One region of the Streptomyces sp. NPDC006435 genome, then DNA from elsewhere that is predicted to be linked to it. Evidence: riboswitches for the same ligand, from Rfam matches in the RefSeq annotation. Region 1 holds a riboswitch; the other holds the start of a gene.
What was found. Region 1 has a riboswitch for cyclic di-AMP ahead of ABZZ04_RS02030 (M23 family metallopeptidase). Riboswitches for the same ligand answer to the same signal wherever they lie in the genome.
Positions count from the first base shown of each region.

Region 1 (7,736 bases):
GCGAACGGCCGTGGACGGAACGGGCGGGAGTCCTGCGTCGGACGACGTCCGCGTCAGACGTCCGCGTCGGGCGTCCGTGTCAGACGTCCGCGTCGGGCGTCCGCGTCAGACGTCCGTGTCGGGCGTCCTCGTCAGGCGGACGCCTCGGTGAGCTCGGCCAGGTCCTGCTCGGTCAGCGTGAGGTCCGCGACGGCCACCAGCGCGGGCAGCTGCTCGACCGTACGGGCCGAGGCGATCGGCGCGGCGACGGTCGGCCGGGAAGCGAGCCAGGCCAGCGCGACGGTCGCGATCTGCGCGTCGTGCTCCTGGGCGACCTTGTCCAGCGCGGCCAGGACCTTCTGCCCCCGCTCCGACTCCAGGTACTGACCGGCGCTCTGCGCCCGCGCGCTGTCCACCACGGCGCCCGGACGGTACTTGCCGGTGAGGAAGCCGGAGGCCAGGGCGTAGTACGGCACGGCGGCGAGCCCGGCGCGGGCGGCCGTGTCCTGGAGCTCGCCCTCGTAGGTGTCGCGGGAGACCAGGTTGTAGTGCGGCTGGAGGGCGACGTAGCGCGCCAGCCCCTCGCGCTCCGAGAAGTCCAGGGACGCCCGGAGCCGCTCGGCGCTGATGTTGGAGGCGGCGATCTCCCGGACCTTGCCCTCCTTCACCAGCTGGTCCAGGGCGGTGATGATCTCCTCGACCGGCACGGTCTCGTCGTCGAAGTGCGTGTAGTAGAGGTCGATGTGGTCGGTGCCGAGCCGGCGCAGCGACTCCTCGGCGGCGGCCTTGACGGTGGCGGAGGAGAGCCCCTTGTACTCGGGGTGGGCGCCGCCCTTCGTGGCGACGACGACGTCGGAACGGTTGCCGCGCGCGGCGAGCCACTTGCCGATGACGGTCTCGGACTCACCGCCCTCGTTGCCCGGGACCCAGGCCGAGTACACGTCGGCGGTGTCGATGAAGTTGCCCCCGGCCTCGACGTAGGCGTCCAGCACGGCGAACGACTGCGCCTCGTCGGCGGTCCAGCCGAAGACGTTGCCACCGAGTGCGAGCGGGAAGACCTGGAGGTCGGAGGAGCCCAGCTTACGAAGAGAAGTCATAAGTGGATCAACGAATTCCAACGGGCCCGCTATTCCGACGGGCTCGTTGTTTCCTGCGGGTTCGTCGTTCCCGACGGGTTCGTTCGGGTTCGCTGTCCCCGACAGCCCGTCGGCCCGTCGGCCCGTCGGCCCGGTCGGGACTGCCGTTCCGGGTTCCGGGTCCTGTGCCGCTCAAGACGAACCGGCAGCCCTGACGTCGGGGGGTGAGCGTCAGGACTGCCGGGGTTCATGGGCCGGTGGACCGGGTCGGGCCGGGTCGCCTCAGATGTTGAGGCCCTTGCCGCGGAGCCAGGCCATCGGGTCGACGCCCGTGCCGTCGGGGGTGTGGATCTCCAGGTGGAGGTGCGGTCCGGTCACGTTGCCGGTCGCACCGACCCGGCCGATGGTCTCGCCGGTGGTGACCTTCTGGCCGACGCCGACGCCGATCGAGGACTGGTGGCAGTACCAGATCTCCGTACCGTCCTCCAGCTCCAGCACCGTGCGGTAGCCGTACGAACCGGCCAGACCGGCCGACTTGATCGTGCCGCTGTGCACGGCCTTGATCGGGGTTCCGGTCGGGGCGGCGAAGTCGAGGCCGGTGTGGTGGCCGGAGGACCACATCGAACCGGCCTGCCCGAAGGTCGAGGTGATCGTGTACGAGAAGGTCGGAACGGCGTAGCTGGCGGCGAGCTTGGCGAGCCGCGCGGCCTCCGCCTTCTTCTTGGCCTCCTCCTCCGCCTTCTTCTTCTCGGCGGCGGCCTTGGCCTCGGCCTCGTCCTGCTGCTTCTTCGCCTCGGCGGCGGCCTTCTCGGCGGCCACCTTCTCCTCGGCGGCCTTGGCCTCGGCGACGGCCGCGTCCTGCTGCTGCTCGGCCTGCTGGAGGATGCGGACACGGAGCGCCTCGCCCGCGTCCGTCCTGCCCTGCTCGGCCTCGGCGACGGTGATGCCGGCGGAGGTCAGCGGGGCGGTGGCGGTGACGTCCTCGGACGCGTCCTTGTCCGAGTCGTCGGAGAACAGTGCGCCCACGCCGGGAAGTGACGCGGCGTCGGGGAGGTTCTCCGTGATGGAGTCGGGGACGGAGATGGAGACCGGCGGCTTGCTCTGCGCGGTGGCCATGCCGCCCGCACCGACCGCCGCGATGACGCCGACGCCCAGCACCGTCGAACTGCGGGCGAGTCCGCTGCGCTGCTTGGCGACGCGGTGCCGGCCGCGCACGGGGCGGACGGACTCCTCGGTGGGGTTCCACTCCTCCAGGCTGCGCGCGGGCTCGCCGCCGTTGCCCTCGGCGCGGAAGTCGCCGCCGAAGCCGTCGTTGAAGTCACCGCTGAACTCGGTGGTGAAGTCGCCGCCATGGCCGGTGCCGTAGTCGCTGCCGTACGCCGTCGTCACCGTCCCGGTGGCCGCCGCGTCGGAACCGAAGTCGGAGCCGCGCTGCGCGGGGAAGTCGGAGCCGAAGCCGTAGTCGGGGGTGAACCGGGACGGGACCTCGGGGGCAGGCTTGTTGGACGCCACGGGGGCGCACTCCTTTCCTTCCTTCTCGCCTACCGGGTTAGCTGACGGGTTCGGAGCAGGAAGGTCTCCTACGGGCTCCTCTGCCTCTCACGAGACACAGGCGTCCGATTCACCCCATATAGGTGGTTCCCCGGTTCCCTTGCGGAATTCGGCGCTCGCGCACGGTGCCGCCACTGGCGACGGCTGGGACGACCGCGCTGCGTTATCGAACGTTAATAGACACCGGGGCCGCATTCCAAGCTGTTCCCACTGATCGTTCACGTCTTTGGCCTGGACTTTACGGGACATAACTCAATGAAAACGTATGAGTTGACCGCACCTCAGTCATTATCCCGTTTCTGACGTTGCGTCAAACGTTATGCGGAGCGGCGCCTTTCGATTACGTACGGTGGCATCGCGAACGGAAGGAACGGAACCGGCCCCGCGCCCACCCCGCAACCATTCCCGCATCCTCCTCCCGCGCCTCCCCTCACGCCTCCCCTCACGCCTCCTCCAGGCCGACGATCCGCACGGTCCTGCGCCGGTCCGGCTGACCCTCCGCCGGACACATGACCGCGAGCAGCGCCATGTCGTCGGTCGTCTCGCCGCCCGTGTGCAGGCGCACGTCGTCGGTCAGCGCGGACAGCAGCTCCTCGGGCCCCGGGAAGATCCGCCCGCGCAGCCGGTCCGCCGGATCGTAGAAGACCCCTTCGACGTTCCGCGCCTCGGAGAGGCCGTCCGTGTACAGGAGCAGGGTCGTCCCGGCCGGCAGGTCCCACTCGTCCGTCCGCTGCGACCACGCGCCCAGGCCCATCCCGAGCGGCAGCGCGGGCTCGGTGGGCCTCAGCACCTCCAGCGCCCCGTCGGGATGCAGCAGGATCGGTTCGGGGTGGCCGCGGTTGACGACGCGCACCCGGGACAGCCCGGACGGGATCTCCGCCAGCACGGCGGTGATGAACCCCTCCAGCGCGTCGAGCCCGCCCCTCCTCGTCTCCTCCCGCGCCAGCGCCCGCTCCAGCCGCCACGCCACGCCCTCCAGCGAGCGCTCCTGCTCCGCCGCCTCGCGGAACGCCCCGATGACCACCGCCACCGTCCCCACGGCTTCGAGGCCCTTGCCCCGCACGTCCCCGACCACCAGGCGCACCCCGTACGGGGTGTCCGTCACGGCGAACAGGTCGCCGCCGACGAACTCGTCCGCCTGCGCCGCCACGTAACGCGCCGCCACGTGCAGTCCGCCGATCCGCTCGGACGGCTTCGGCAGCACCGCGCGCATGGCGGTCTCCGCGATGGCCCGCGCGGAGGCCAGCTGCTCGTTGCCGCGCCGCACCACCGTGTTGATCACGACCGCGAGGACCGAGACGGTGGCCAGGGTCAGCAGCTCGATCAGCGGCACCACTTCGGGCAGCGTGCTGCTGGACAGCCGCAGCGCGATGACGGCCAGCATCGAGGCGATACCGGTGCGGACGGTGCTGGACAGCGAGAAGAACGGGGCGGCGATCAGCGGCGCCGCGACGAACAGCGGGATGGCGGTGAAGGTCGGCGGCGTGAAGGCGTCGAAGACCAGCCCGCCGATGATCATCAGGGCGGGCATCGCCCGCACGAACCGCCGGGTGCCGACGCCGCCCTCGGCGTGCCCGCCGCGCCGCTGTTCCCGCTTCCACACCACCCGTTGGTCTCCTGCCCGGTACGTCCGCGGCTGCGGACGGAACCGCGCCCCGCCCCCAGACTCCCCGGAACGGAACGACGCGGCGACCGCTCATCGGCCAATGGAGGGATCTGGGCGGGAGAACGAAACGAGTCAGGCCCGGCACGCTGCATGCGTGCCGGGCCTGACTCTTCAGTAGCGGGGACAGGATTTGAACCTGCGACCTCTGGGTTATGAGCCCAGCGAGCTACCGAGCTGCTCCACCCCGCGTCGGTGAACACCACTCTACGCCATTCCCGGCGCTCCCATGACCACTCGGGTTCCCCGGGGCTTCACCCGGGCCGCATCCGGCACACGGACCGCACCGACGGGCGAGGGGTCGGACCCCTGCCCGGACCTGGCCCCGGACGGCGCGCGCTTGTCGATATGCGGTGATATGACTGTTTCATCGACCGGCTGACCGACGCGGCGGCATCGCACTGATCGGGAGCGAACCGTGGACGACTACTCGTTGCTCGACCTCTTCTGGACCATGCTCTGGTTCTTCCTCTGGGTCATGTGGCTGTTCCTGCTCTTCAAGGTCATCACGGACATCTTCCGCAGCCACGACCTCGGCGGCTGGGGCAAGGCGGGCTGGCTGGTCCTGACGCTGCTGCTGCCGTACATCGGGGTGCTGGTGTACGTGATCGTGCGCGGCAAGTCCATGAGCAGGCGGGACATCAAGGAGGCCCAGGACCGGGACGCGGCCTTCAAGGCGTACGTACGGGAGGCGGCGGGCACCCCGGGCGGGGACGGCCCGGGACGCAGCGGCCACGTCGACGACCTGGCGAAGCTCGCCGATCTCAGGGACCGGGGCGCCATCACGGACGAGGAGTACCAGCGCGCGAAGACGAAGCTCCTCGTCTGAGCCTGGACCCGTCCGAAGGGCCGGGGCTCCCCGGGCGCGCATGTCTCCCTCCGCCCGGCCCGGCGGGCTGGCGGGGTCGCGGGGCCGGGCGGAGGCTTGAGGCATCAGCCCACGGCGGCCTTCCCGTCCGCGGCCCCGGACACCGGGCCCCGGCCTCCCCCGCCGGGTGCCGGGCGGGGCGCGACCGCCATCCCGACCTCGACGCACGAGGGGTGGCCAGGCCATGAACGGCACCGCACCCGTACCCGTACCCCTGGACGCGATGCGGACCGCGTTGCGCGGCCCCGTCATCGGCCCGCAGGACCCGGAGTACCGCCCGGCCGGCACGATCTACAACGCCATGATCGACAGACGTCCCGCGGCGGTGGTCCGGTGTGCCGACACGGCGGACGTCATGGCCGCGGTCGACTTCGTCCGCGACGAGGGACTCGTGGCCGCCGTCCGCGGCGGCGGCCACAGCGGGGCGGGCCTCTGCCTGGTGGACGACGGCATCACCATCGACCTCTCGCCCATGCGCTGGGCGCACATCGACCCCGCGGCGCGCACGGCCACGGTCGGCGGCGGCAGCACCCTCGGCGACCTCGACCACGCGGCCCACGCCTTCGGGCTGGCCACCCCGTCCGGCATCCTCTCGACCACCGGCGTCGGCGGCCTCACCCTGGGCGGCGGCCACGGCCACCTCACCCGCAGGTACGGCCTGACGATCGACAACCTGCTGGCCGCGGAGGTCGTCCTGGCCGACGGGACCCCGGTGACGGCGAGCGGGACCTCCCACCCCGACCTGTTCTGGGCGCTGCGCGGCGGCGGCGGGAACTTCGGCGTCGTCACCTCCTTCACCTTCCGGATGCACCCGGTGGACACCGTGGGCGTCGCCGTCACGCTCTGGCCCGCCGACCGGATCCGCGACGTGCTGCGCTGGTACCGCGACTTCCTGCCCCGGGCCACCGAGGACCTCAACGGCTTCTTCGCCTCGCTCACCGTGCCGCCGGGGCCGCCGTTCCCGGAGGAGATCCACGGCCTGCGGATGTGCGCCGTCGTGTGGTGCTGGACGGGTGACCCCGAACTGCTGGAAACCACCCTCAAGCCCGTCGAGGACCCCGCGACGCCCGCCTTCCACTTCACGGCGCCGATGCCCTACCCCGCCCTGCAGTCCATGTTCGACGCGCTGCTTCCCCCCGGCCTGCAGTGGTACTGGCGCGGCAACTTCTTCGACCGGATCACCGACGAGGCCGTCGACGTGCACGCCGAGTACGCCGAGCGCCTCCCCACCGACCTGTCGACCATGCACCTGTACCCGGTCGACGGCGCCGCCCACCGGCCCGGCCCCGACGACACGGCCTGGGCCTACCGGGACGCGGTCTGGTCCGGCGTCATCGCGGGCATCGACCCCGATCCGGACAACGCCGGAAGGCTCCGGCAGTGGTGCGTGGACTACTGGGAGGCGCTGCACCCGCACTCCATGGGCGGCACGTACGTGAACTTCATCGGTGCGGGCGAGACCCCGGACCGGGTACGGGCCACCTACCGCGACCACTACGACCGCCTCGCGGCCGTCAAGCGGACCTATGATCCGCACAACTTCTTCCGCTCCAACCAGAACATCGAGCCGGCGGCCTGACCCGAGATCCGCAGAAGGCCCCGAGCCTCCCCGGGCCCGAGGCCCCAGCCTCCCCAGGCGTCCCAGGGCTCCCCGTGCCCCGAGCCCCCGCGCCTCGCGCCCGTCCGGGCCGCTCGGTGTCCCGCCCGGCTTCCTGTCCGGCTTCCTGTCCGGCACGGACACGGGATGACCTGCGGAAACGGCGTCGGCATCGTCCGATCGGCTGACCCGGACGTCGTCCGTCGGGGGCCGCGATGGAAGCCCGTAGGGCGACCGGTACGGGGCGGGTCCGGCTCGAGGATGGACATCGAAGCGGGAACGCAGAGATTCCCGAGCCCCTGGCCGAACCCGAGGAGTCGTTGACCATGAAGAAGCTGTCGCTGCGCACCCGCGTCCTGACCGGTACCGTCGCCGCCGCCGCCATCGCGGGCACGTTCGGAGTCGTCTCCGCCAACGCCGCGGCCCCGGCCGCCGCGCCCGCCGCCGCCGTCAAGGCCGACGCCGCCAACAAGAACCTCACGCGGTCCACGCACCTGACGATCGAGGCGGCGACGAAGGCCGCGCAGGCGACGCTGGACGCCGCGGAGAAGGAGAACCAGCGGGTCTCGGTCGCCGTCGTCGACCGCAACGGCAACACCGTCGTCACCCTGCGCGGCGACGGCGCCGGCCCGCAGTCCTACGAGTCGGCCGTGAAGAAGGCCTACACCGCCGTCTCCTGGAACGCCCCGACCTCCGAGCTGGTCAAGCGCCTGCAGAACGCCCCGACACTGAAGGACATCCCCGGCACCCTCTTCCTCGCCGGCGGCGCCCCCGTCACCGCGAAGGGCGCCCCGATCGCGGGCATCGGCGTCGCCGGCGCCCCGTCCGGCGACCTGGACGAGAAGTTCGCCCGGGCCGGCGTGGCCGCCCTCGGCCGATAACGGCTCCCCGAACTCCGGCGGCACCCGATCCCCCCGTACGGGTGCCGCCGGCCCCTCCGCGCACGTCGCCAGGGTCCACCGCCCGCCGTGCGGACCAGGCCGGGTCGGTCCCCGGCCTGGT
Region 1 covers NZ_JBEXPY010000001.1:444,159-451,894, reverse strand. Annotated here, with positions in the region: gene ABZZ04_RS02035 (aldo/keto reductase) at 132-1,076, opposite strand; gene ABZZ04_RS02030 (M23 family metallopeptidase) at 1,338-2,567, opposite strand; cyclic di-AMP (ydaO/yuaA leader) riboswitch at 2,579-2,731, opposite strand; gene ABZZ04_RS02025 (PP2C family protein-serine/threonine phosphatase) at 3,049-4,209, opposite strand; tRNA gene ABZZ04_RS02020 (tRNA-Met) at 4,388-4,461, opposite strand; gene ABZZ04_RS02015 (SHOCT domain-containing protein) at 4,688-5,098, shown strand; gene ABZZ04_RS02010 (FAD-binding oxidoreductase) at 5,322-6,716, shown strand; gene ABZZ04_RS02005 (heme-binding protein) at 7,061-7,615, shown strand.

Region 2 (7,736 bases), on a different contig from region 1:
CGTGCTCGCCGGACACCTGCGCGTCACGCTCGGGGACACCGTGCACGACCTCGCCCCCGGCGACAGCGCGCACTTCGACTCGCTCACCCCGCACCGGCTCGCGGCCCTCGACCGCGACGGCGCGGAGCTGCTCTTCGTCCACACCCTGCTGCAGAGCCCCGCCGCCGAGCTGTGCCTCGGCAGCGGCATCCACCGTCGCTGAGACCGGCCCGGCCGGTCACCAGAGAGGACCGTCATGTCCGATTCGGAGAACTTCGACCCGCTCGGGTCCACGAAGAAGTACGAGGCCCAGGAGCGGAAGTTCCCCCGCGGCGTGGTGATCAGGCTGTTCGCCTATCTCATCGCCGGGCACATCTTCGCGGCCTTCCTCTACCTGCTGTTCGCGGTGGCGGGCAAGGGCTGAACACGCGCCGGGGCGGGCCGGGCACGCGACGCGGCCGACCGGGCGCCGTTTTGGACCGCTCCCGCCCCCGACCGCGCCGCGTTCCCGCTCAGGACTCGTCGAGGAGCCGGTCGCGCAGCCGCTCGCGGGTCCCGTGGGAGAGCTTCAGCCCCTCGGAGAAGTAGCGTTCCGTGCCGCCCCAGGTCTCGTCGATGACGGCGAACGCCGCGGAGAGGTACTCGGCACGGGCGCCGAAGAGCGGATTGAGCAACTCCATCACCTCGTCCGACATGCCCTTCGCCGACGTGTCGCTGCGGCGCACCTTGTAGCGGCGGTGGGCGTCGTTGGACTTCAGGTAGTCGGCCTCGATCTCCTCGCGCCCGACGCCGACGGCCAGCAGCGACACCGCGATCGCCAGCCCGGCCCGGTCCTTGCCCGCCGCGCAGTGCATCAGCGCCGGGACGCTGTCCTCGGCCAGGGCGTGCAGGACCCGGCTGTGCTCGGCGGTCCGGTCCAGGATGATCGACCGGTACGAGGCGATCATCCGGTTCACCCCCTTGCCGTCGCCGAGTATCGCGTGCAGCTGCGGGACGTCGCCGTCCCGGACCACGTGCCAGAACTCCGCCCCGTCGGCCGGGTCGGACAGGGGTATGTTCACGCTCCGCACGCCGGGCAGCTCCACGTCCAGGCCGTCGAGCCGCCGGTCGGTCTCGTTGCGGAAGTCGAAGACGGTGTGCAGACCGAGACCGCCGAGGAAGGCGGCGTCCTCGGCCGTGGCGTGCGCGAGGTGACCGCTGCGGAAGAGCCGCCCGTACCGCACCCGTCGGCCGTCCGCGGCGGGCAGGCCGCCCAGGTCGCGGAAGTTGCGGACGCCCGCCAGTTCGGGTTCCGTCGACGGGATCTGCGGCAACTGCTGGGTCACGGCGCCTCCTGGAGTGTCTGGGACCGGCGCGAGTCGCCGGCAAGGCCAACCCTCGCGACGATACGACATGGGTTCCTCAGGCAATCATCTCGGCCATTTCCTGTCGATACCCGGTGAACTCCCTTGCTCCGGCAGCCAGTCCGACCGGTGAATTGCCCACTGGCCGTTGCCCGGTATCCAGTGATGCTCGATGATGTGCGGAACTGTTGGAATGTGGGGAAGCGATGATCGAGACGGGCAATACGGGCCGGGTCTGGATGCTCACCGGGGCGGACAGCAGTTACGCGCTGCGCCTCACCGAGCGGGACGAGCTGATCCATCTGCACTGGGGGCCGAAGCTCTCCCTCGCGGCGGCCGAGTCCCTGGCCCAGGAGCCGGAGCCGTCCTCCCGGGCCTTCGAGTCCTGGCTCGACGGGCGCGAGGAGTACCCCGTGGAGGGCGGCCCCAGGTTCGCCCGCCCGGCCCTCTCGGTGCGCACCCCGCAGGTCAGGGGCACCGAGTGGTCCTTCGCCGATGCCGTGGTGGACGGGGACGAACTGCGCGTCGGCTTCACCGACGCCGTGCACCGGCTCGCCCTCACGCTGCACTACCGGATGCGGGCGGACTCCGACGTCGTCGAGCGCTGGGCCACCGTCACCCACGCCGGACCGGACGGCCCGCCGCTGGAACTGCTGCGGGCCGACGCGGCCGCCTGGTCGCTGCCCGCCCGCGACGGATGGCGGCTGAGCCGGCTGCACGGGCGCTGGGCGGCGGAGTCGCAGCTCGAACGGGCGGAGCTGATGCACGGCGAGAGCGTCACCTCCAGCAGGCGCGGCCACACCGGCCACCAGCACCTGCCGTGGGTCGCGCTGGACGCCGACGGCACGGCGACCGAGGGGAGCGGGGAGGTGTACGGCTGTGCGCTCGCCTGGTCCGGGTCGTGGCGGATCTGCGTGCAGCGGCTTCCCGACGGGCTCGTGCAGATCACCGGCGGCGCCGGCCACGACGACTCCGGACTGCTGCGGCTCGCCCCGGGGGAGTCGTACACCACACCCGTGTTCGCCGGTCTGTGGAGCGGGCGGGGGTTCGGCGGGGCGAGCCGCGCCTGGCACGCCTGGCAGCTGGCCCATGTGGTCCCGGACGCGGAGAGCCTCCGGCCGGTGCTCTACAACTCCTGGGAGGCGGCCGGCTTCGACGTCTCGCTGGAGCAGCAGCGCGCCCTCGCCGCCCGCGCCGCCGGGGTGGGCGTGGAACTCTTCGTCGTGGACGACGCGTGGTTCGGGCGGCGGACCAGCGACCGGGCCGGGCTCGGCGACTGGACGCCGAATCCGGACCGCTTTCCCGAGGGGCTGAAGCCGCTCGCGGACGAAGTGCACGCACTCGGCATGCAGTTCGGTATCTGGGTCGAACCGGAAATGGTCAACCCGGACAGTGATCTCTATCGTGCGCACCCCGACTGGGTGCAGCACTTCCCGGGCAGGAAGCGGACCGAGTACCGCAATCAGCTGGTGCTGAACCTGGCCCGCGCCGATGTGCGCGAATATCTCCTGGGGCAGCTGGACACCCTGCTCTCCAGCGCGCCCATCGACTATGTGAAATGGGATTTCAACCGCTGTTTCACCGATGCGGGGTGGCCGGGCGAGGAGTATCCGCAGAAGCTCTGGATCGAGCACGTGGACGGCCTGTACGCACTGATCGACCGGCTCGGGGCCGCGCACCCCTCCGTCGCGTTCGAGTCCTGCTCGGGCGGTGGCGGGCGGATCGACCTGGGAATCCTGTCCCGTACGGACCAGGTGTGGACCTCCGACAACACCGACCCGCTGGACCGGCTCGCCATCCAGGAGGGCTTCGGTCAGATTCACCCGGCCCGGGTGATGGCCGCCTGGGTCACCGACAGTCCGAACGTCCAGTTCAACGACAGGGTCAGCTCCCTGCGCTTCCGTTTCGTGAGTGCGATGGCCGGGGTGCTCGGCATCGGCGGGGACCTCGCGAAGTGGAGCGGGGAGGAGCTCGCCGAGGCGCGGGAATGGGTGGATCTGTACAAGGAGATCCGGCCGGTGGTGCAGCACGGCGAGCTGTACCGGCTGCGCCCCCCGGACGGCGGCCTCAGCGCGGTCCAGTACGTCCGCGGCGAGGAGACCGTGGTCCTGATGTGGCTGGAGACCCAGCGCCACCGGGAGCGGCCCCCGGCCCTGCGGCTGCGCGGGATCGACCCCGGGGCCACGTACACCTGCCTGGACACGGGGGCGGTGCACCACGGTTCGGTGCTGCTGCACCGCGGACTGCACACCGGGCTCCGGGGGGATCTCGACGCGCGCGTGCTGAGGCTTCGGAAGGGATGACCTGCGAAGTGTGTCCGTAATGTTCCTTTTGGTGCAACTTGCCCCGGGTGCGGGGGAGATGGTTGCCCGCTCGTGAGCGGGATCATATCCGTGACGGTGTGTGGCGAAGGGGCGGTCGGGAATTCCGTGCGCGGCGCGGAAAGGCATGATCCTTAATCCACGGAGTGTGACCGGAATTCCGCACCGATTTCCCGGGTGCGGAATCCGGGGTGGAACCCATGGCTTGTTCTCGACGTCCCGGCTCGCCTACGGTCACCGTCAATCCGGACGGACCGCCCAATCCTGCCGCCGCCCGGAATTCACATCCACTGATCGCGTGGCAGGAGCGGGGGAACCAGGTAAGCCGCCGACCGGTATCCGGTCGGCTAGGGGTGAAGTCGCGTTCGCGCGGCCGGGCATCTCCAGCCCGAACCCGACAGCTCACCTCGCAGGCGCCGGAGAGGAAACACTTCATGCCCATATCGGGTAAGCACCGTCGTCCCAAGGCCGGCCCCATCGCCCGCGGCGTCGTCGCGGCGAGCGCCGGCGGCGCCGTCATCGCGCTCCCGCTGCTCGGCGCCACCGGCGCCCACGCCGCGGAGCAGGCCGCCCCGGCCGTCGTGCCGCAGAAGGCCCCCGTCACCACCACGCACGCCCAGCCGGTCGCGCAGAAGCAGGCTCCCGCCACCACGACGTACTCCGTCGTCACCGGCGACTACCTGGCGAAGATCGCCGCCGAGTACAAGGTCCAGGGCGGCTGGCAGAAGCTGTACCAGGACAACCGCCAGATCGTCGGCGAGAACCCCGGCCTGATCTTCCCGGGCATGAAGCTGACCCTCGGCGGCAAGGCGTCCGCCGGCGCCGCGTCCACCGGCACGGGCACCGGCTCCTCCCTCCCGTCGAAGGCCCCCTCGGCGCCGTCGGTCGCGAAGAAGTCGGCCCCGGCCCAGGCCGCCCCGGCCGAGTCGGCCCCGGTCAAGTCCGCGCCCGTCGCCGAGTCCAAGGCCGCGACCTCCGCCCCGGCCGCCCAGAGCACCGGCTCCGGCTACGTCCACCCGGTTCCCGGCAACCACACCACCAACTACCGGGCCTCCGGATCCAACTGGTCCAGCGGCAGCCACAGCGGGATCGACTTCCCCGTCTCCACCGGCACCAGTGTGAAGGCCATCACCTCCGGCACCGTCGTCACCGCCGGCTGGGGCGGCGCGTACGGCAACCAGGTCGTCATCAAGCACGCCGACGGCCGCTACTCGCAGTACGGCCACATGTCCTCCCTCTCCGTCTCGGCGGGTCAGAGCGTGAGCGCCGGGCAGCAGGTCGGCCTCTCCGGCTCCACCGGCAACTCCACCGGTCCGCACCTGCACTTCGAGGTCCGCACGGGTCCGGCGTACGGCTCGGACATCGACCCGATCGCCTACCTGGCCTCGCACGGCATCTACGTCTGATCCGTACGGATCCACGTCCGATCCGCACGGCCGGGAAACCGGACGGCGGAATCCGACCCCGGCGACATGGAAGGGGCGGTGCGCGGCGGCGCACCGCCCCTTCGGCGTATTCCCCCTTTGCCAAAAACTGACCGGGTGGTCTATCTCACCTCCCGTCAACCCCATATTACGGTCGCGTAGGTCACATTCAGCGGTGCAGGATAAGCGCTTGTGGCAGACGATTCGAGAAAAAATCAACGTGGCGTCATCAACCGAAATGGTGTCATCGGGTCGTACGCGGCGATCGGCGACAGCTTCACCGAAGGGGTCGGCGACCCGGGGCCGGACGGGGCCTTCGTCGGCTGGGCGGACCGGTTCGCGGTACTCCTCGCGGACCAGCTCCCGGACACCGGACCGGACGCGGATCCCCACGGGGACTTCAGGTACGCCAACCTCGCCGTACGCGGACGCCTCCTCGACCAGATCGTCGAGGAGCAGGTGCCGCGCGCCAAGGAACTCGCCCCCGACCTGGTGAGCTTCTGCGCGGGCGGCAACGACATCATCCGCCCCGGCACCGACCCCGACGACGTGGCCGAGCGCTTCGAGCGCGCGGTCGCCGACCTGAGCGGATCGGTCGGGACGGTCATGATCACCACCGGCTTCGACACCCGTGGCGTCCCCGTGCTGCGCCATCTGCGCGGCAAGATCGCCACGTACAACGCCCATGTGCGGGCCGTCGCGGACCGCTACGGGTGCCCGGTCCTCGACCTGTGGTCGCTGCGGTCCGTCCAGGACCGGCGCGCCTGGGACGACGACCGGCTCCACCTCTCGCCCGAGGGACACACCAGGGTCGCGCTGCGCGCCGCCCAGGTCCTCGGCATGGAGGTGCCGGCCGACCCCGACCAGGAATGGCCCCCGCAGGCCCAGCGCGGCACGCTCGAAGTGCGGCGCGACGACATCCACTGGGCGCGCGAGTACCTGGTGCCGTGGATCGGACGGCGGCTGCGCGGAGAGTCCTCCGGCGACCACGTCGAAGCGAAGCGGCCGGACCTGCTGCCGCTCTAGGGATGCTTCCCACCGGGCGCCGGACGGAGCGGACGGCCCGGACCCGGCCGTGCGACGGACGGATCCGGGCCTCTCAGGCCCGTCCGAGGAGGGACGGCGGCGACGCCGCCGGTATCCGCTCCAGCACCCCGCCCGCGAAGACGTCGTACAGCGGCAGCGTCTCCAGGTGCACGTACCCGATGTGGCAGTCGCAGACCGCCAGCGGGCAGGCCCGCGGCCCGAGCGCCCGCCGGTAGCTCCCGTCGTAGAGGTTGCCGAGCTCCGCCGGCACGAAGTGGCAGCGCCGCACCGTGCCCTCCCCGTCCACCGAGACGACCGACTCACCGGTCCGGCAGGGCAGCCCCGCCGACCGGTGCGGGTGCCGGCTGTAGGGGAAGAGCGGGTCGACGGCCGTCCAGCGGTCCGCCTCCTCGTCCGTGTAGGTGTGGCCCTCCGCCGCGTTCACCCACAGGTAGACCTCGTCCGGCAGCGCGGCCCGCAGCCGCCGCGCCTCCGCCAGGTGCTCGTCGAGCCCGACGATCCCGACGCTGTGCCGGACGCCCATCGCGGTCAGCTCCCGGCACTTGCCGAGGAACCTCTCGTACGGCGTCTGCCCCGGGTGGTACGTGCACCAGAGCGCGATCTTCCCGAGCCCGGCCCCGCCCGCCTCGGCCAGCCACCCCGTACGACTGCTGAGATTGGTCTGGATCGCGACCCGGCGGATGTGCGGCAACTGCGCCAGCTCGACCAGCGCACGGCGGTACCAGGAGCGGACCAGTCCCTCGCCCCACGGCGTGAACAGCACCGAGAGCCGGTCACCGGTCTGCGCCGCGGCCCACGCCGTGAACCGCTCCAGCGCGGCACGGTCGGCGCGCAGCTGCTCCCGGCTGTCGCGCCGCTTGGCGAACGGGCAGTACGGGCAGTCGTAGTCGCACGAGGAGAGCGGGCCGCGGTAGAGGATGGTCAGGTCCATGGGCGCGCTCACTTCAATTCGTACGCGGCCATCGCGGCCCGTACACCGGGGGAGAAGAGCTCGGGGCCCAGGGCGTCGGAGTGGGCCAGGCCCTCGGGGGAGAGCCGCAGCAGCCCGGCGCCGCCGGCCGGCGCGTCGAGCCAGCCGCGAGCCTCGAAACGGGCCAGTTCGGCGGGGAAGTCGTCGGCGGGCGAGGTGCCGAACCGCTCACGGTAGTCGTCGACCCGCAGCCCCTCGGCCTGGAGGACCGACTGCAGGAGATGACGGCGGCGGGCCTCGTCGCCGTCGACGTACCGGCCGACCTCGGCGCGCGAGAAGTCCTCCGTGGCGGTGTAGCCGTCGATGATCGCCCGCACCTCCCGCATCTCCACCGCGTAGTCGAAGGAGTAGTGCAGCTTCGTGGTGTACGAGCGGGCCCCGCACCCCAGGCCGATCATCCCGTCGGTCTGGCAGGCGTAGTCGTCCGGGCCGTCCGTGCGCGGGGCGTCGGCACGGCGGAACATCCGCATCGAGACCTGCTCGTACCCGTGGGCGAGGAGGTGGTCCCGGCCCGCGCGGTACAGCCGCAGCCGCTGCTCGTCCCAGGCCGCTTCCGCCGCCTCGCCGTCGGCGCCGAGCCGCCCCAGACCGGTCAGCGGACGCACGTACAGCGGGTAAAGGTACAGCTCCTCCGGCCGCCAGCCGAGCGCCG
Region 2 covers NZ_JBEXPY010000011.1:83,331-91,066, forward strand. Annotated here, with positions in the region: gene ABZZ04_RS14275 (XRE family transcriptional regulator) at 1-202, shown strand, start outside; gene ABZZ04_RS14280 (DUF6126 family protein) at 236-403, shown strand; gene ABZZ04_RS14285 (tyrosine-protein phosphatase) at 492-1,304, opposite strand; gene ABZZ04_RS14290 (alpha-galactosidase) at 1,529-3,625, shown strand; cyclic di-AMP (ydaO/yuaA leader) riboswitch at 3,922-4,074, shown strand; gene ABZZ04_RS14295 (peptidoglycan DD-metalloendopeptidase family protein) at 4,078-5,049, shown strand; gene ABZZ04_RS14300 (SGNH/GDSL hydrolase family protein) at 5,260-6,093, shown strand; gene ABZZ04_RS14305 (STM4011 family radical SAM protein) at 6,167-7,045, opposite strand; gene ABZZ04_RS14310 (STM4012 family radical SAM protein) at 7,054-7,736, opposite strand, start outside.
Region 2: linked by a shared signal. The riboswitch ahead of ABZZ04_RS14295 (peptidoglycan DD-metalloendopeptidase family protein) and the one ahead of ABZZ04_RS02030 (M23 family metallopeptidase) in region 1 are both predicted to bind cyclic di-AMP.